4 regions of the Serratia rhizosphaerae genome follow, and region 1 is predicted to be linked to each of the others. Evidence: predicted binding sites of a transcription regulator. Region 1 holds the regulator's gene; each other region holds the start of a gene.
What was found. The regulator PurR, encoded in region 1, represses purine synthesis genes. The targets are predictions, from matches to a motif close to CANGCAAACGTTTGCNTG.

Region 1 (4,832 bases):
CGCAATGACCAAGCTGATGAATCAAATGGGCAAGCCCTATCGCTGGGGTGGCGCCTCGCCGCGTACCGGCTTTGACTGCAGCGGTTTAATTTATTACGCCTATAAAGACGTGATGAAAATTAAAATGCCGCGCACGGCGAATGAGATGTATCACCTGCGTGACGCCGCGCCGATTAAGAAAAGCGAATTGCAAAAAGGCGACCTGGTATTCTTCCGCATTAATAACCGCGGCGTGGCCGACCACGTTGGCGTTTACCTCGGCGACGGCAAGTTTATTCAGTCGCCGCGTACCGGCAAAGATATCCGCATCAGTCAGCTGGACAATAACTACTGGCAAAACCATTACATCGGCGCCCGCCGCGTGATGACGCCGAAAACCGTTCGCTAATCCCCGCATGGCTGAGCCCGCCTCAGCCATGCCCCCCCGTTCCCGCCATTGCCGACGCTTTAAGCAGTTGAACGCTTCGCACGTTTTAAACCTTCCCTTCCCTTTGAAAGTGGTTAGAATTAATAACCTTAAAAAAAACATAACAACTCGATGCCCGAATATGCCCTAAATATGCTGTATGACGGGTATAAATAGCGCGGCTTCGTCTGGGGAACCACCCGAACGATCGCATCCCACAGGCGGCCATGGGCATTTTAGCGCTGTATCAATAAGGAGAAAGCAATGTCGTTTGAATTACCTGCATTACCGTACGCAAAAGACGCTCTCGAACCGCACATTTCCGCTGAAACGCTGGAATACCACTACGGCAAGCACCACAATACCTACGTGGTGAACCTGAACAACCTGGTGAAAGGCAGCGAGTTCGAAGGTAAAACCCTGGAAGAGATCGTGAAAACCTCGACCGGCGGCGTATTCAACAACGCGGCGCAGGTGTGGAACCACACCTTCTACTGGCACTGCCTGTCGCCTCAGGGCGGCGGCGAGCCAACCGGCGCGGTGGCGGATGCCATCAATCAGGCTTTCGGCTCTTTCGCCGCGTTTAAAGAAGCGTTCACCAAATCCGCTGTCGGCAACTTCGGCGCAGGCTGGACCTGGCTGGTGAAAAAAGCAGACGGTTCACTGGCGATCGTCAACACCTCCAACGCGGCTACCCCGCTGACCGGTGAAGACAAACCGCTGCTGACCGTGGACGTGTGGGAACACGCTTACTACATTGATTACCGCAATGCGCGTCCTAACTACCTGGAAAACTTCTGGGCGTTGGTAAACTGGGCGTTCGTGGCGGAAAATCTGGCATAAGCGCCGGTTAACCCGCAAACAGAAAAGGCGCAGTAATTACTGCGCCTTTTTATATTTCGCAGAACAATCAGTTCAGCGCAGCGGTAAAGCTAAAGGCGATAATCATCACCAACGCACATACGGTGGTGAACAATGACAATTTCAACTCGGTTTCCATCAGAAACTCCCTTATCTGTTTCGCGACGCCAGCATAAAGCCCCCAGCGTTAATGGGTCAAATGATTTTCCCACAGTTCACGGCCATTCCCCATTGATTTTGCGCAACGCCCGATCGTGTTGCGGCAAAAAAGAGGCCAATATAAAAATATTGCCCGCATTCCTGGCGGATAATACCGATTTCCTCTTCCACTTTTGCGCAATATACGCCAAAATTCGCAGTTCACTGCTGCGTACCGGCCAATAAGCCCCTCCAAACCAAGCAAGCGGCTTACGACTTCCAAACTAAAAACTACGTTTTCGAGATTTTGGAGAAGGATCTGCGCAGGCAAACGATTAACAACATGCTTACATACTGCAAACATGTGAGTTCAGGAGTCATCTTTACATGGCAACGATTAAAGATGTGGCCAAACGCGCGGGCGTTTCCACCACCACCGTTTCGCACGTCATCAATAAGACCCGTTTCGTCGCCGAAGAGACTAAAGCGGCGGTCTGGGCCGCCATTAAAGAGCTGCACTATTCACCCAGCGCGGTTGCGCGCAGCCTGAAGGTCAACCACACCAAATCCATCGGCCTGCTGGCGACCTCCAGCGAAGCCCCCTATTTTGCCGAAGTGATTGAGGCCGTGGAAAACAGCTGCTACAGCAAAGGCTACACCCTGATTCTGTGCAACTCGCACAACAATCTGGACAAGCAGCGCGCCTATCTGGCAATGCTGGCGCAAAAGCGCGTCGATGGCCTGCTGGTAATGTGTTCCGAATACCCCGATCAGCTGCTCGGCATGCTGGAAGACCACCGTAATATTCCGATGGTGGTGATGGACTGGGGCGTGGCGCGCAGCGACTTTACCGACACCATTATCGATAACGCCTTCGAAGGCGGCTATCTGGCGGGCCGCTATCTGATCGAGCGCGGCCACCGTGAGATCGGCGCCATTCCAGGCCAGCTGTCGCGCAACACCGGCGGCGGCCGCCATCAGGGTTTCCTGAAGGCCCTGCAGGAGGCCAATGTCGAGTTGCGCAACGAGTGGATCGTCCAGGGCGACTTCGAGCCGGAGTCCGGCTATAAGGCAATGCACCAGATCCTGTCGCAAAAGCACCGCCCGACGGCGGTGTTCTGCGGCGGCGATATTATGGCGATGGGCGCCATTTGCGCCGCGGACGAGCTGGGCCTGCGCGTACCGCAGGATATTTCGGTGATCGGCTATGATAACGTGCGCAACGCGCGCTACTTCACCCCGGCCCTGACCACGGTGCACCAGCCGAAAGAGCGCCTGGGCGAAATGGCCTTCACCATGCTGCTGGACCGCATTATCAGCAAGCGCGAGGAGTCGCAGGTGATCGAAGTCCATCCTAAACTGATCGAACGGCGCTCCGTGGCCGACGGTCCCTTTATCGATTACCGCCGCTAATTGCGACCGGCCGGTGCGCCTACTCCTCTGCCGGCCCCGCTTCCTCTTCTTCGCTCAGCCACTCATGATTCAGCGTCTCGCTGTCCCCCAGATAATCCAGCAGCCAGGCGATGGCCGGCGACTGATTAGGTTGCTGCCAGGTCAAACAGCAGGCGCTGGGCGGAAACGGTTCGTGCAGCTGCAGCACCGCCAGCTCGCCGCGCGCCACCAGCGGCAACACCCTGTGCGCCGGCGCCATGCCGACGCATAAACCGCCACGCAGGCAATCCACCGCCGACACCCAGTCCGGCACCACCAGGCGGCGCTGGTTGTCCAGCGACCAGGTCACTCGCTTGGGCAGATTGCGCGACGTATCCTCCAGCAACAGCGCCGGATAGGGACGCAGCTGTTCATCACTGAGCGCGCCGTTCAGCCCGGCCAGCGGATGATCGGCGCTGACCACGCACAGCCAGTTCATAAAGCCCATATCGCGAAAGGCGAACCCGCCGCCGGCGGGCACTGCGCGCGTGGCGCCGATGGCCATTTCGGCGCGGCCATCCACCAGCGCATCCCATACGCCGTTGAACACTTCCGGCTGCAGCAGCAGTTCAACGTCCGGGAAATGACGATAGAAATCCAGTACCAGCTGTCGGCAGCGCTGCGGCTTAACAATCAGATCGACGGCGATCTTCACCTGCCCGCGCCAGCCGTTGGCGACCTGCTGGCACTGACGGCGCGTGTCGAGCATTTTTTTGATGACAGCGCGTGACTCCTGGACAAACAGCGCCCCCGCCGGCGTCAGCATGACGTCGCGATGGCGCCGCTCAAACAGCGGCACCGCCAGCCACTGCTCCAACTGGCGCACGGTATAGCTGACCGCGGAAGGAACGCGGTGCAGCTCCTGCGCCGCCGCGCTGAAACTGCCGGTACGCGCCACGGCGTCGACCACATCCAGTGAATATTCAGACCACATACGTTTGCCTGCAAAAATTTTCAAACCAGTATGCAAATATTACCGTTTCACAACCAGAGATCCAGCCGGATACACTGCGCGGCGTGAAAACCTGCATCACAAATAACGACTGAGAACCACTATGCGAAACTTTGGATTTATGTTTTATCTGGCCGGCCTGAGTATGCTCGGCTTTCTGGCCACGGATATGTACCTGCCGGCCTTCGGCATGATGCAGAAAGATCTGCAGATTTCTCCCGGCGCCATTAGCGCCAGCCTGAGCATCTTCCTGGCTGGCTTTGCCTTTGCGCAACTGCTGTGGGGGCCCTTGTCCGACAAACTGGGACGCAAACCGGTGCTGCTGATTGGCCTGGCGCTGTTTGGGCTGGGTTGCCTCGGCATGATGTGGGCGGACAACGCGCTGCAACTGTGGACGCTGCGCTTTATACAGGCGGTCGGCGTCTGCGCCGCCGCCGTGACCTGGCAGGCCATCGTGATCGACCGCTACCCGGGCAGCCGCGCCAACCAGGTGTTTGCCACCATTATGCCGTTGGTCGCTCTCTCACCGGCGCTGGCGCCGCTGGTCGGCGCCTGGCTGCTGAACCACCTGAACTGGCGCGCGATCTTCGCCGTGCTGCTGGCCATTACGCTGCTGCTGCTGTTGCCGACGCTGCTGCTGCGCGACAAGCCGCGTCCGCGAACCGATGAAGGCGCGGTGCCAGGCATCGGTTTCCTGCAGTTGCTGAAGTCGCCGCTGTACAGCGGCAACGTGCTGGTGTACGCCGCCTGCTCAGCCGGTTTCTTCGCCTGGCTGACCGGCTCGCCGTTTATTCTGGGCAATATGGGCTACAGCCCGAACGATATCGGCCTGAGCTATGTGCCGCAGACGCTGGCGTTTCTGCTCGGGGGGTTCGGCTGCCGCGCCGCATTAAGCCGCACGAACGGCAATACGCTGCTGCCGTGGCTACTCCTCATATACGCCGTCAGCATGGTGGCGCTGTATCTGGTCGCCACGCTGACCACGCCGACGCTGACCACACTGCTGATCCCATTCTGCCTGATGGCGCTGGTTAACGGCGCCAC
Region 2 (4,832 bases), 1.7 Mb from region 1:
CCTGCAGGGCAGCGGCCTGCGCGTGGCGGTGCTGGAGCACCGGCAGCCGGAGCAGGGCGTTCCGGAGCAGCTGGCGCTGCGCGTTTCCGCCATTAATGCGGCCAGCGAGCGCCTGCTGCAACAGATTGGCGTCTGGGACGATATTCTGCAGCTGCGCGCCAGCGCCTACAATGCGATGGAAGTATGGGATCGCGACAGCTTCGGCAAAATCGCCTTCCGCGGCGATGAGTGCGGCTTCAGCCATCTGGGGCATATTGTTGAAAACAACGTGATCCAGCAGGCGCTGTGGCGCAAGGCGCAGACGCTGTCGGACGTCACGCTGCTGACGCCGGCGGCGTTAAAACAGGTCGCCTGGGGCGAGAACGACGCCTTTATCACGCTGGAGGACGGCCGCATGCTCAGCGCACGTCTGGTGGTGGGCGCGGACGGCGCCAACTCCTGGCTGCGTCAGCACGCCGATATTCCGTTGACCTTCTGGGATTACCGCCACAGCGCGCTGGTCGCCACGATTCGTACCGAAGAGCCGCATCAGGCTACGGCGCGTCAGGTGTTTCACGGCGACGGGATTCTGGCCTTCCTGCCGTTTGGCGACCCGCACCTGTGCTCGATCGTCTGGTCGGTGGCGCCGGAGGAGGCCGAACGGCTCAGCCAGCTGTCGCCGGAGGCGTTTAACCGCGAATTGAGCATGACCTTCGATATGCGTCTGGGGCGCTGTACGCTGGAAAGCGAGCGGCTGACCTTCCCGCTGACCGGACGCTACGCCCGCAGCTTTGCCGACCATCGTCTGGCGCTGGTAGGGGATGCGGCGCATACCGTACACCCGCTGGCCGGGCAGGGTGTCAACCTGGGCTTTATGGACGCCGCAGAGCTGATCGCTGAACTGAAGCGCCTGCAGCGGCAGGGCAAGGATATCGGCCAGCACCTGTATCTGCGACGTTATGAGCGCCGCCGCAAGCACGGCGCGGCGGTGATGCTGGCCAGCATGCAGGGGTTCCGTGAGCTGTTTGACGGCAATAATCCGGCCAAGAAGCTGCTGCGCGATGTCGGCCTGCGGCTGGCCGACAGCCTGCCGGGCGTCAAGCCGAAACTGGTGCGCCAGGCGATGGGGTTAAACGACCTGCCGGAGTGGCTGGCGTAAGACTGCCGCCGCGAAATATCTTATTTGGCATCGGGGGCGCTATCACGGCGCCCCTGTTTTTTTAGGCCTTCAGTCATCAATTTTCCTTATATTACCCTTCATTTGAAATAATCTAATTTAACGCCTGATTAATCATTAGTTTTTTTTATCCGAACAAAAAAAGCCAAAGGCCATAATCCCTTCCGTGGCGGCATGTTTGTTATATAACATCGGATATTTGCCGCTTTAATTGTTAATTTTGTGCCTTAAGACGCATTTTTACAGTGAAAAACTCTGCACACTAGCACGACACTTTCCCTCCCGCACGCCGGGCTGAGCCTATTTTAACTTATGGTTAAAAACGACGTTCGGTGATAAGTTCGGGTAAAGGGTATCGTTTGCGTCGTGCTGATTGGCGCCTTTTTTCGCCACGGTTTCGCACGGCATTTCAACCCCGGAATGTATTCCGCCAGCCGCCATGCGGCCGGCATGATGACGGGGACATTGTGGAAAGAGGGATAAGATGGCAAAGCAAACCCCACTGTATGAGCAGCACGTGGCATGCGGCGCTCGCATGGTCGATTTTCATGGTTGGATGATGCCGCTGCATTACGGCTCGCAGATTGATGAGCATCACGCCGTGCGTCAGGACGCCGGCATGTTCGATGTCTCCCACATGACGATTGTCGATTTGCACGGCGCCCGCACCCGGGAGTTCCTGCGCTATCTGCTGGCGAATGACGTCGCCAAACTGACCCAGCCCGGCAAGGCGCTGTATACCGGCATGCTGAACGCTTCCGGCGGCGTGATTGACGATCTGATCGTTTACTTCCTGACGGAAGACTATTTCCGCCTGGTGGTTAACTCCGCCACGCGCGACAAAGATCTGGCGTGGATTGAACAGCATGCCGCGCCGTACGGCGTAGAGCTGCAGGTGCGCGACGACCTGGCGTTGATCGCGGTGCAGGGGCCGCAGGCTAAAGAGCGCGCGGCCATTTTGTTCAATACGGAACAACAGCAGGCGGTGGCCGGTATGAAACCGTTCTTCGGCGTACAGGCCGGCGAGCTGTTTATCGCCACTACCGGCTATACCGGCGAGGCCGGCTATGAAATCGCCTTGCCGACAGAGCAGGCGGCCGACTTCTGGCAGCGCCTGCTGGCTGCGGGCGTGAAGCCGGCCGGCCTCGGCGCGCGCGATACGCTGCGTCTGGAAGCCGGAATGAACCTTTATGGTCAGGAGATGGATGAAGGCGTATCGCCGCTGGCGGCCAATATGGGCTGGACCATCGCCTGGGAGCCGCAGGACCGTCAGTTCATCGGCCGCGACGTGCTGGAACAGCAGCGCGAGCAGGGCACCGAACAACTGGTCGGATTGGTGATGACGGAAAAGGGCGTATTACGTAATGAGCTACCGGTGCGTTTCACCGATGAAGCGGGCCAGACGCACGAAGGGGCGATCACCAGCGGGTCGTTCTCGCCGACGCTGGGCTTCAGCATCGCGCTGGCGCGGGTGCCGGCCGGCATCGGCGACCAGGCCATCGTGCAGATCCGCAACCGTGAAATGCCGGTGAAGGTCACCAAGCCCGGTTTTGTACGTGCCGGTAAGTCACTGATTGATTAATGATTGATTTTATTTGAAGGAGCCGCGGGCGATGAGCAATGTACCAACTGAACTGAAATACGCCACCTCTCACGAGTGGGTGCGTAGCGAAGGCAATGGCGAATATGTAGTGGGCATCACCGAACACGCGCAGGAACTGCTGGGCGATATGGTGTTCGTCGATTTGCCGGAAGTGGGCCGCAAGCTCGCCGCCGGTGAAGATTGCGCGGTGGCGGAGTCGGTGAAAGCCGCGTCCGACATCTATGCGCCAATCAGCGGTGAAATCATCGCGGTGAATGAAGAGCTGGACGGCTCGCCGGAGCTGGTCAACAGCGATCCTTACGCTGACGGCTGGCTGTTCCGCATCAAGGCCTCTGACGAAGCGGAGCTCGGCAAGCTGCTCGATGCCGCCGGTTATCAGGCGTCTATCGAAGAGTAATGGTTACCACGCCCCGCACGCCGACGCGTCGGGGCGTTTTAGTTATTAAGGCTACATCCCGTACCACGTAAGCATTCAGGAATTTGTCGCAATGACTCAGACACTCAGCCAACTTGAACACAGCGAAGCGTTCATTGAACGCCATATCGGCTCTTCTGCACAGCAACAGCAAGAGATGCTGGAGGCGGTGGGCGCCCGCTCGCTCAGCGCGCTGATCCAACAGATTGTGCCGGCAGATATTCAGCTGCCGGGGCCGCCGCCGGTTGGCGATGCGGTGACTGAACATCAGGCGCTGGCCGAACTGAAGGCGATCGCCGGCCAGAACCAGCGCTACAAATCCTATATCGGCATGGGCTACAGCTCGGTGCTGACGCCGCCGGTGATCCTGCGCAACATGCTGGAAAATCCGGGCTGGTACACCGCCTATACGCCGTATCAGCCGGAAGTGTCGCAGGGCCGTCTGGAAGCGCTGCTGAACTTCCAGACCGTGACGCTCGATCTGACCGGGCTGGATCTGGCCTCTGCCTCGCTGCTGGATGAGGCTACCGCCGCCGCCGAAGCAATGGCGCTGGCCAAGCGCGCCAGCAAGTTGAAAGGCGCCAACCGTTTCTTCGTCGCCGACGATGTGCACCCGCAGACGCTGGACGTGGTGCGTACCCGCGCCGAAACCTTCAACTTTGAGGTGATCGTCGATAAAGCGGAAAAAGTGCTGGAGCTGGAAGGAGTGTTCGGCGTGCTGCTGCAGCAGGTGGGCACCACCGGCGAGCTGCACGACTACGGCGCGCTGCTGGCCGAACTGAAATCCCGCAAAATCATCACCAGCGTGGCGGCCGACTTTATGGCGCTGGTGCTGCTGACCGCGCCGGGTAAGCAGGGCGCCGACGTGGTGTTCGGCTCCGCGCAGCGCTTCGGCGTGCCGATGGGCTATGGCGGCCCGCACGCGGCCTTCTTTGCCTGCCGTGATGAATTCAAGCGTTCGATGCCGGGCCGTATCATCGGTGTTTCCCGCGACGTTGCCGGCAATACCGCGCTGCGTATGGCGATGCAAACCCGCGAACAGCATATCCGTCGTGAAAAGGCCAACTCCAATATTTGTACCTCGCAGGTGCTGCTGGCCAATATCGCCAGCCTGTATGCGGTGTACCACGGGCCGCAGGGCCTGAAGCGCATTGCCGAACGTATCCACCGCCTGACCGATATTCTGGCGGCCGGGCTGCAGCAGGCCGGCCTGCAACTGCGTCACAACAGCTGGTTCGACACCCTGACGGTAGAGGTGAAAGACAAGGCGGCGGTGCTGGATCGCGCCCTGAGCTTCGGCCTGAACCTGCGCACCGATATTCACGGCGCGGTCGGCATCACGCTGGATGAGGCCACCTCGCGTGAAGACGTGCAAACCCTGTTTGCGGTGCTGGCCGGCGACGGCCACGGGCTGAACATCGATGCGCTGGATGCGGCGGTCAGCGCGGCAAGCGCCTCCATTCCGGCGCCGATGCTGCGTCAGGAAGCGATCCTGACCCACCCGGTGTTCAACAGCTACCACAGCGAAACCGAAATGATGCGCTATATGCATCGTCTGGAGCGTAAGGATCTGGCGCTGAACCAGGCGATGATCCCGCTGGGTTCCTGCACCATGAAGCTGAACGCCGCGGCGGAAATGATTCCGATCACCTGGCCGG
Region 3 (4,832 bases), 1.6 Mb from region 1:
ACTTCTTCACCTCTTTCTTCCGCGACCGCCACAGTGGTACGCAGGCATTTGGCTATGTCACCACGCTGGGCGAATTCCTCAATGCCTTCATTATGTTTTTTGCACCGCTGATCATTAACCGTATCGGCGGCAAGAATGCGCTGTTGATCGCCGGGGCAATCATGTCGCTGCGCATTATCGGCTCTTCATTTGCCGATTCGGTGACGGCGGTGATCGTGCTCAAGACGCTGCATATGTTTGAAGTGCCGTTCCTGCTGGTGGGCATTTTCAAATACATCACCACCCAGTTTGACGTGAAGCTGTCCGCGTCGATCTACCTGTTCGGCTTCTGCTTTTTCAAACAGTTTTCCGCCATCGGTATGTCCTATGCGGCGGGGATGATGTATGTGGCGTACGGCTTTAAAACCGCCTACCTGATGCTCGGCTGCATTGCGCTGCTGTTTACCGTGATTGCCGCCTTCACCCTGAGCGGCAGCCCGCTAACGGCGCGGGCGGGTAAACCGCTGGTGGCACCGTCGCAAACTGCATGATTATGTAGCCGTGGGGATATAGCGTTACTGATAACCCCCCGGCGATATCATAAATTTCTTATCATGATGGAAATCCTCTGGCGATGAACCGGCGGGGCGGTTAACCTGATCCGATAGCCTGGGATAGGCATTTCATTGATAAGAGAGCGAAGTATGACTGATTCACAGATCCGCATGGCGGTTGTGGGCGCCGGCGGCCGTATGGGGCGTCAATTGATTCAGGCGGTGCAGCAGGCGCAGGGCGTGGTGCTCGGGGCGGCGCTGGAACGCGCCGGCTCCTCGTTAGTCGGGGCGGATGCGGGCGAACTGGCCGGCGTCGGCGCGCTTGGCGTTATCGTTAACGACGATCTGGCCAAGGTGGCGGATGACTTTGATGTGCTGATCGACTTTACCCGTCCGGAAGGCACGTTGGCGCATCTGGCGTTTTGCGTTTCCCACCATAAGGCGATGGTGATTGGCACCACCGGTTTTGACGATGCCGGCAAGGCGGCCATTAACGCCGCTGCGCAGCAGATCGGTATTGTGTTCGCCGCCAACTTCAGCGTCGGGGTCAACGTGGTGCTGAAGCTGCTGGAAAAAGCCGCCAAAGTGATGGGCGACTATACCGATATTGAAATTGTTGAAGCTCACCACCGCCACAAGGTGGATGCGCCGTCCGGCACCGCGCTGGCGATGGGCGAAGCGATTGCCGATGCGCTGGGGCGCGACCTGAAGCAGTGCGCCGTCTATGCGCGCGAAGGCCACACCGGTGAGCGCGATCCGCAGAGTATTGGCTTCGCCACCATTCGTGCCGGCGATATCGTCGGTGAACATACCGCGATGTTTGCCGATATCGGCGAGCGGGTTGAGATCACCCATAAGGCCTCCAGTCGGATGACCTTTGCCAATGGCGCCGTTCGCGCGGCAGTTTGGCTGTCTGATCGTGATAATGGGCTGTTTGATATGCGAGATGTGCTGGGATTAGACCAGTTGTAATGGTTTTTATATCCGTGTGATGTGGTTATATTGATCGTATGGCTATGATACTGGGACAATATTTTTATTGTCCTTTTTTTTAACATGATAAATATGGTGTTGGTTGTATTTTTGCACCATCATTACTATTTATGTGAGTTTGTGCCTTTAAAACCTCCCTTTTCTTCACTGTTAAACGATTAAAGCCTGTTTTTAGCGTATTAAATCGCCCGTTTTACCACATCCTATCTGGCAACCGTTTACTCGCTCAGGTTTAGCTGTGTTTTTGTGGCTGTGAAGCCTATTAAACCGCGTAGTCAGTAAAAATAAGTGAAAAAATGGCGCTTTAAGTAGACAAACGGGGTGCCCATCATTAAAATGCGCCCAATTTGCCAAAAATTAGCCTTGAGGGCGGTTTTTGCATTGATTTAGATCGCGATATCTGAATTAATATGCAAATATTGTGATTTATTATTCCTCGGAGGGTGTTTTGATTAAGTCAGCGCTATTGGTTCTGGAAGACGGAACCCAATTCCACGGTCGGGCCATTGGGGCAGAGGGTACGGCAGTGGGGGAAGTGGTCTTCAATACGTCGATGACCGGTTATCAAGAAATCCTCACTGATCCTTCCTATTCCCGCCAGATCGTTACTCTTACTTATCCTCATATCGGCAATGTCGGCACCAATGCTTCCGACGCAGAATCCTCCGCTATTCACGCTCAAGGCCTGGTCATTCGCGACCTTCCGCTGATTGCCAGCAACTACCGCAGTGAAGAAAACCTGTCCGACTACCTCAAGCGCAACAATATTGTGGCGATTGCCGATATCGATACCCGCAAGCTGACGCGTCTGCTGCGTGAGAAAGGCGCACAGAACGGCTGCATCATCGCCGGCGACGCGCCGGACGTCGCGCTGGCGCTGGAGAAGGCCAAAGCCTTCCCGGGCCTGAAAGGCATGGACCTGGCAAAAGAAGTGACGACGCAGGAAGCCTACGGCTGGCGTCAGGGCAGCTGGACGCTGGCCGGCGAGCTGCCGGAAGCCAAAGCGGAATCCGAGCTGCCGTTCCACGTGGTGGCCTATGATTTCGGCGCGAAGCGCAACATCCTGCGCATGCTGGTCGATCGCGGCTGCCGCCTGACGGTGGTGCCGGCGCAGACCCCGGCGGATGAGGTGCTGAAAATGAATCCGGACGGCATCTTCCTGTCCAACGGCCCGGGTGACCCGGAGCCGTGCGACTACGCGATCGCCGCCATTCAGCAGTTCCTGACCACCGACATCCCGCTGTTCGGCATCTGCCTGGGCCACCAACTGCTGGCGCTGGCCAGCGGCGCGCAGACGGTGAAAATGAAGCTCGGCCACCACGGCGGCAACCATCCGGTGAAGGATCTGGACAACAATACGGTGATGATCACCGCGCAGAACCACGGTTTTGCGGTGGATGAGAACAACCTGCCGGCCAACCTGCGCGTGACGCACAAGTCGCTGTTCGACCACACGGTGCAGGGCATTCACCGCACCGACAAAGCGGCGTTCAGCTTCCAGGGCCACCCGGAAGCCAGCCCTGGCCCGCACGATGCCGCGCCGCTGTTCGATCACTTTATCGAACTGATTGAGTCTCACCGTTCCAACGCTAAATAATCAGGAGCCATAACAACCATGCCAAAACGTACTGATATAAAAAGCATCCTGATCCTCGGCGCTGGCCCGATCGTTATCGGCCAGGCCTGTGAATTTGACTACTCCGGCGCGCAGGCCTGCAAGGCGCTGCGCGAAGAGGGTTACCGCGTTATTCTGGTGAACTCCAACCCGGCGACCATCATGACCGACCCGGAAATGGCCGATGCGACCTACATTGAGCCGATCCACTGGGAAGTGGTGCGTAAAATCATCGAAAAAGAGCGCCCGGATGCGGTGCTGCCGACCATGGGCGGCCAGACCGCGCTGAACTGCGCGCTTGAGCTGGAGCGTCAGGGCGTGCTGGAAGAGTTCGGCGTGACGATGATCGGCGCGACCGCCGATGCGATCGACAAGGCGGAAGACCGCCGCCGTTTTGACGTGGCGATGAAGAAAATCGGCCTGGACACCGCGCGTTCCGGCATTGCGCACACCATGGAGGAAGCGCTGGCGGTGGCCGCAGATGTCGGCTTCCCGTGCATTATCCGTCCGTCCTTCACCATGGGCGGCACCGGTGGCGGCATCGCCTATAACCGCGAAGAGTTTGAAGAAATCTGCGAGCGCGGCCTGGATCTGTCGCCAACCAACGAACTGCTGATTGATGAATCGCTGATCGGTTGGAAAGAGTACGAGATGGAAGTGGTGCGCGATAAGAACGACAACTGCATCATCGTCTGTTCGATTGAAAACTTCGACGCTATGGGCATCCACACCGGCGACTCGATTACCGTCGCGCCGGCGCAGACCCTGACCGACAAAGAGTATCAAATCATGCGTAACGCCTCGATGGCGGTACTGCGTGAAATCGGCGTGGAAACCGGCGGCTCCAACGTACAGTTTGCGGTGAACCCGAAAACCGGCCGCCTGATCGTGATCGAAATGAACCCGCGCGTATCGCGTTCCTCGGCGCTGGCGTCGAAGGCCACCGGCTTCCCGATCGCCAAAATCGCCGCCAAGCTGGCGGTGGGTTATACGCTGGATGAGCTGATGAACGACATCACCGGCGGCCGCACCCCGGCGTCGTTTGAGCCGTCCATCGACTACGTGGTCACCAAAATTCCTCGCTTCAACTTTGAGAAGTTCGCCGGCGCCAATGACCGTCTGACCACGCAGATGAAGTCGGTCGGCGAAGTGATGGCGATTGGCCGCACCCAGCAGGAGTCGCTGCAAAAAGCGCTGCGCGGCCTGGAAGTGGGCGCTACCGGTTTTGACCCGAAAGTCAGCCTGGACGACCCGGAAGCGCTGACCAAGATCCGCCGCGAGCTGAAAGACGCCGGCGCGGAGCGCATCTGGTATATCGCCGACGCCTTCCGCGCCGGTCTGTCGGTGGATGGGGTGTTCAACCTGACCAATATCGACCGCTGGTTCCTGGTGCAGATTGAAGAGCTGGTGCGCCTGGAAGAAGAGGTGGCGGCGAGCGGCATCAACGGCCTGACGCCGGAGTTCCTGCGTACGCTGAAGCGCAAAGGCTTTGCCGACGCGCGCCTGGCAAAACTGGCCGGCGTGACCGAAGGCGCGGTGCGCAAACTGCGTCAGGGCTATGGTCTGCATCCGGTGTACAAACGCGTGGATACCTGCGCGGCGGAATTCTCCACCGATACCGCCTATATGTACTCCACCTATGAAGAAGAGTGCGAATCCAACCCGAACAGCGACCGGCCGAAGGTGATGGT
Region 4 (4,832 bases), 1.4 Mb from region 1:
GCACTTCGTCTTTGAACAGCTCTTTCAGCGGCTCGACCAGGCCCAGCTTCATCTCTTTCGGCAGGCCGCCCACGTTGTGGTGCGACTTGATCACGTGCGCTTTACCGGTGGCGGAAGCGGCAGATTCGATCACGTCAGGATAGATGGTGCCCTGCGCCAGCCATTTCACCTGCTCTTGCTTGCAGGCTTCTTCGTCAAACACTTCCACGAACACGCGGCCGATGATTTTACGCTTGGCTTCCGGCTCGTCCACGCCCGCCAGCGCGCTCAGGAAGCGCTCTTCCGCCGGCACGTGCACGATGTTCAGGCCGAAGTGGTCGCCGAACATTTCCATCACCTGGTTGGCTTCGTTCAGGCGCAGCAGGCCGTTGTCGACGAAGACGCAGGTCAGGCGCTTGCCAATGGCGCGGTGCAGCAGCATCGCGGTAACGGAAGAGTCCACGCCGCCGGACAGGCCGAGGATCACGTGGTCTTCACCCACCTGCTCGCGGATGCGTTCAACCGCATCTTCGATGATGGTGGCCGGCGTCCACAGCGCTTCACACTGGCAGATATCCAGCACAAAACGCTCCAGCATGCGCTGGCCCTGACGGGTATGGGTCACTTCCGGGTGGAACTGCACGCCGTAGAAGCGTTTTTCTTCGTTGGCCATAATGGCGAACGGGCAGGTGTCGGTGCTGGCAACGGTCACAAAGTCGGACGGGATGGCGGTGACTTTGTCGCCGTGGCTCATCCACACGTCCAGCAGCGGTTTGCCTGCCGGGCTGATGGCGTCTTCGATGTCGCGGATCAGTGCGCTTTCGGTGGTCACTTCCACCTGCGCATAGCCGAACTCACGCTCGTTGGAGCCTTGTACGTGGCCGCCCAGCTGCATCGCCATGGTCTGCATGCCGTAGCACACGCCCAGCACCGGTACGCCGGCGTTGAAGACGTATTCCGGCGCGCGCGGGCTGTTATGTTCGGTGGTGCTTTCCGGGCCGCCGGAAAGGATGATGCCGCTCGGGTTGAATTCGCGGATCTGCTCTTCGCTGACGTCCCAGGCCCACAGCTCGCAGTAAACGCCGATTTCGCGCACGCGACGGGCAACCAGTTGGGTGTACTGCGAACCGAAGTCCAGAATAAGAATGCGATGCTTATGAATATTTTGTGTCATGTGAGGCGAATTCCAGCAACAAAAGGAGAAAAAACAACAATAAGCGCGTGGTGACGGCCCCGCTCTCTGCGGGGCCAGCGGCGTGATATGCCACGCCGCTACGCATAAACATCTCTGCCGTGGGTTAGCCCATACGGTAGTTTGGTGACTCTTTGGTGATGGTCACATCGTGCACGTGGCTTTCCTGGATGCCGGCGCCGCTGATGCGTACGAATTCCGCCTTGGTGCGCAGTTCGTCGATGGTGCCGCAGCCGGTCAGGCCCATGCAGGAGCGCAGGCCGCCCATCTGCTGGTGTACGATGGCCTTCAGCATGCCTTTGTACGCCACGCGGCCTTCGATGCCTTCCGGCACCAGTTTGTCCGCCGCGTTGTCGGTCTGGAAGTAACGGTCAGAAGAGCCTTTGGACATCGCGCCCAGCGAGCCCATACCGCGGTAGGACTTGAACGAACGGCCCTGATACAGCTCGATTTCGCCCGGAGATTCTTCGGTGCCCGCCAGCATGGAGCCGACCATCACGCAGGATGCGCCCGCGGCGATCGCCTTGGCGATATCGCCGGAGAAGCGGATGCCGCCGTCGGCGATGACCGGAATACCGGTGCCTTCCAGCGCTGCAACCGCATCGGAGATAGCGGTAATCTGCGGTACGCCGACGCCGGTCACGATACGGGTAGTACAGATGGAGCCAGGGCCGATGCCCACTTTCACCGCGCTGACGCCGGCTTCAACCAGCGCTTTGGCGCCGGCTGCGGTCGCGACGTTGCCGCCGACGATTTGCAGATCCGGGTATTTGGCGCGGGTTTCACGGATGCGCTGCAGCACGCCTTCGGAGTGGCCGTGGGAGGAGTCAATCAGCAGCACGTCAACGCCTGCCGCGACCAGCGCGTCGATGCGCTCTTCGTTGCCGGCGCCGGCGCCGACCGCCGCGCCAACGCGCAGGCGACCCTGCTCATCTTTACAGGCGTTAGGCTTACGTTCTGCTTTCTGGAAATCTTTTACGGTGATCATGCCGAGCAGGTGGAAACTTTCGTCAACCACCAGCGCTTTCTCAACGCGCTTCTCGTGCATTTTTTGCAGCACCACTTCACGCGCCTCGCCCTCTTTCACCGTCACCAGACGATCTTTCGGCGTCATGACCGCGGTCACCGCTTGGTTCAGGTCGGTCACAAAGCGCACGTCGCGGCCGGTGATGATGCCTACCAGTTCGTTGTCTTCGGTCACCACCGGGTAGCCGGCAAAGCCGTTACGTTCGGTCAGTTCTTTGACTTCTTTCAGCGTGGTGGACGGGGTGACGGTCTGCGGGTCGGTAACTACGCCGCTTTCATGTTTCTTCACGCGGCTGACTTCTTCAGCCTGACGCTCAATAGACATGTTTTTGTGGATGAAGCCGAGGCCGCCTTCCTGCGCCAGTGCGATAGCCAGGCCGGATTCGGTAACGGTATCCATTGCTGCGGACAGCATAGGGATATTCAGGCGGATGGTTTTGGTCAGCTGAGTGCCTAATTCTGCGGTGTTCGGCAGAACGGTGGAGTGGGCTGGAACCAGGAGAACGTCGTCAAACGTTAGAGCTTCTTTAGCGATACGTAGCATGGGCAATATCTCACCAGGGTGGATGCGGAAAAGATAAAATATTGCCGCGGCATTATACAGAGCGGAATCGGTTGCCTCCAGCACTTTCTTACAAAAACTCTTGATTAGCTGTTTGAGGCATGTAGTATCAGTCAATTAAGTGGTTGTTTTGAAATTTGATCTGGGTCACATGTCGCTACCTACCGCACCATCCATTTTTACCGTAAGCCGCCTGAATCAGACGGTTAAACAACTCCTGGAAATGGAGATGGGGCAGATTTGGCTCTCCGCCGAGATCTCAAACTTCTCCCAGCCCGCTTCCGGCCACTGGTATTTCACGCTGAAAGACGACCGTGCTCAGGTACGCTGCGCGATGTTCCGCAACAGCAACCGCCGCGTTAATTTCCGTCCGCAAAACGGCCAGCAGGTGCTGGTGCGCGCCAGCATCACGCTGTATGAGCCGCGCGGCGATTATCAGCTGATCGCCGAAAGCATGCAGCCGGCGGGCGACGGCCTGCTGCAGCAGCAGTTCGAACAGTTGAAGCAGCAGCTGGCGGCCGAAGGGCTGTTCGACCCGCAGTTTAAACAGCCGCTGCCCAGCCCGGCCAAACGCCTCGGCGTGATCACCTCCGCCAGCGGCGCCGCGCTGCACGATATTCTGCAGGTGCTGCAGCGGCGCGATCCGTCGCTGCCGATCGTCATCTACCCCACCGCGGTACAGGGCGCGGACGCGCCGCTGCAAATCGTCCGGGCGATTGAAACCGCCAACCGGCGCGATGAGTGCGACGTGCTGATCGTCGGCCGCGGCGGTGGTTCGCTGGAAGATCTGTGGAGCTTTAACGACGAACGCGTGGCGCGGGCGATTTTCGCCAGCCATATCCCGGTGGTCAGCGCCGTCGGCCATGAAACCGACGTCACCATCGCCGATTTCGTCGCCGATCTGCGCGCCCCCACGCCTTCCGCCGCCGCCGAACTGGTCAGCCGCAATCAGCTGGAGCTGCTGCGTCAGCTGCAGTCGCAGCAGCAGCGGCTGGAAATGGCGATGGACTACTACCTGGCGCAGCGTCAGCAGCAGTTCAGCCGCCTGCACCACCGCCTGCAGCAACAGCACCCGCACCTGCGGCTGGCGCGTCAGCAGACGCTGCTGTTCAAACTGCAGCGCCGGCTGGAAGAAGGCATGCAGCATCAGCTACGTCTGACGTCACGCCGCAGCGAGCGCCTGCAGCAGCGTCTGAATCAGGTGCAGCCGCTGGGGCGCATTCACCGCTGTCAGCAGCGTATTCAACAGCAGGAATACCGGCTGCAGCAGGCGCTGGAACGTCAGCTGAGCGGCTACCGCCAGCGCTTCGGCGTGGCCTGCAGCCAGCTTGAGGCGGTCAGCCCGCTGGCAACGCTGGCGCGCGGCTACAGCGTGACGCAAACCCCGCGCGGCGAGGTGCTGAAAACCACCAAACAGGCGCAGGTGGGCGAAATCCTGAAAACCCGTCTGCAGGACGGCTGGCTGGAAAGCGAAGTGAAAACCATCAAAAAAGTGAGCAAGCCGCGCAAGAAACGCGCGGCGGAATAGTCTTCAGCGGGCGCCATGACGGCGCCCGTTTGTTTAGCTCAGCGAATAGCCGCCCGCCCGCTCCCCGTTGATCCACAGCTCGCGCGTTTCCGCCGCCGGCAGCGTCACCGCCAGCCGCCGCCACGCCGGACGGAAATCCCCTTCATGGCTAAACGTCAGCGCAATACGCTCTGCGTCGCACTGCATCTGCCAGCGCAGCCACAGCGCGCCGCCCTGCCGCCAGGCGTCGCTCTCACCGTCGTCTTCAAACAGCAGCCCTGAGCGCTCGCCCTGCTGCAGCGGGAACAGTTTAAGTTCACGCTGGTCATCCGCCGCCACGTCAACGTGTGCCAGACGGCGCGAAAGCGGCAAGGCGGCGCCGGCCCGCACCAGCAGCGGCAAACGCTCCAGCGGCGCCGGCAGCGTCACGCTCTGTCCGCCGCTGAACCACTGGCCGCTGTAGAAGCAGTACCAGCCCGCCTGGTTATCCGGCAGATATACCGTACGCTCACGCTGCTCCGGCTCCACCACGCTGGCCACCAGCAGATCGCGCCCCAGCATAAAGT

Region 2: the regulator PurR is predicted to act here: its motif matches at 1,505-1,522, upstream of gcvT (glycine cleavage system aminomethyltransferase GcvT).
Region 3: the regulator PurR is predicted to act here: its motif matches at 1,734-1,751, upstream of carA (glutamine-hydrolyzing carbamoyl-phosphate synthase small subunit).
Region 4: the regulator PurR is predicted to act here: its motif matches at 2,802-2,819, upstream of guaB (IMP dehydrogenase).

The regions. Positions count from the first base shown of each region.
Region 1 is NZ_CP041764.1:4,942,706-4,947,537, forward strand. Features, by position in the region: gene FO014_RS23040 (C40 family peptidase) at 1-388, shown strand, start outside; gene sodB (superoxide dismutase [Fe]) at 671-1,249, shown strand; gene cydH (cytochrome bd-I oxidase subunit CydH) at 1,317-1,406, opposite strand; gene purR (HTH-type transcriptional repressor PurR) at 1,793-2,818, shown strand; gene punR (DNA-binding transcriptional activator PunR) at 2,838-3,770, opposite strand; gene punC (purine nucleoside transporter PunC) at 3,892-4,832, shown strand, end outside.
Region 2 is NZ_CP041764.1:3,204,104-3,208,935, forward strand. Features, by position in the region: gene ubiI (FAD-dependent 2-octaprenylphenol hydroxylase) at 1-1,138, shown strand, start outside; gene gcvT (glycine cleavage system aminomethyltransferase GcvT) at 1,641-2,738, shown strand; gene gcvH (glycine cleavage system protein GcvH) at 2,770-3,156, shown strand; gene gcvP (aminomethyl-transferring glycine dehydrogenase) at 3,248-4,832, shown strand, end outside.
Region 3 is NZ_CP041764.1:1,399,431-1,404,262, reverse strand. Features, by position in the region: gene FO014_RS06610 (MFS transporter) at 1-530, shown strand, start outside; gene dapB (4-hydroxy-tetrahydrodipicolinate reductase) at 684-1,505, shown strand; gene carA (glutamine-hydrolyzing carbamoyl-phosphate synthase small subunit) at 1,975-3,123, shown strand; gene carB (carbamoyl-phosphate synthase large subunit) at 3,142-4,832, shown strand, end outside.
Region 4 is NZ_CP041764.1:3,509,924-3,514,755, reverse strand. Features, by position in the region: gene guaA (glutamine-hydrolyzing GMP synthase) at 1-1,153, opposite strand, end outside; gene guaB (IMP dehydrogenase) at 1,278-2,741, opposite strand; gene xseA (exodeoxyribonuclease VII large subunit) at 2,911-4,287, shown strand; gene FO014_RS16350 (glycoside hydrolase family 31 protein) at 4,321-4,832, opposite strand, start outside.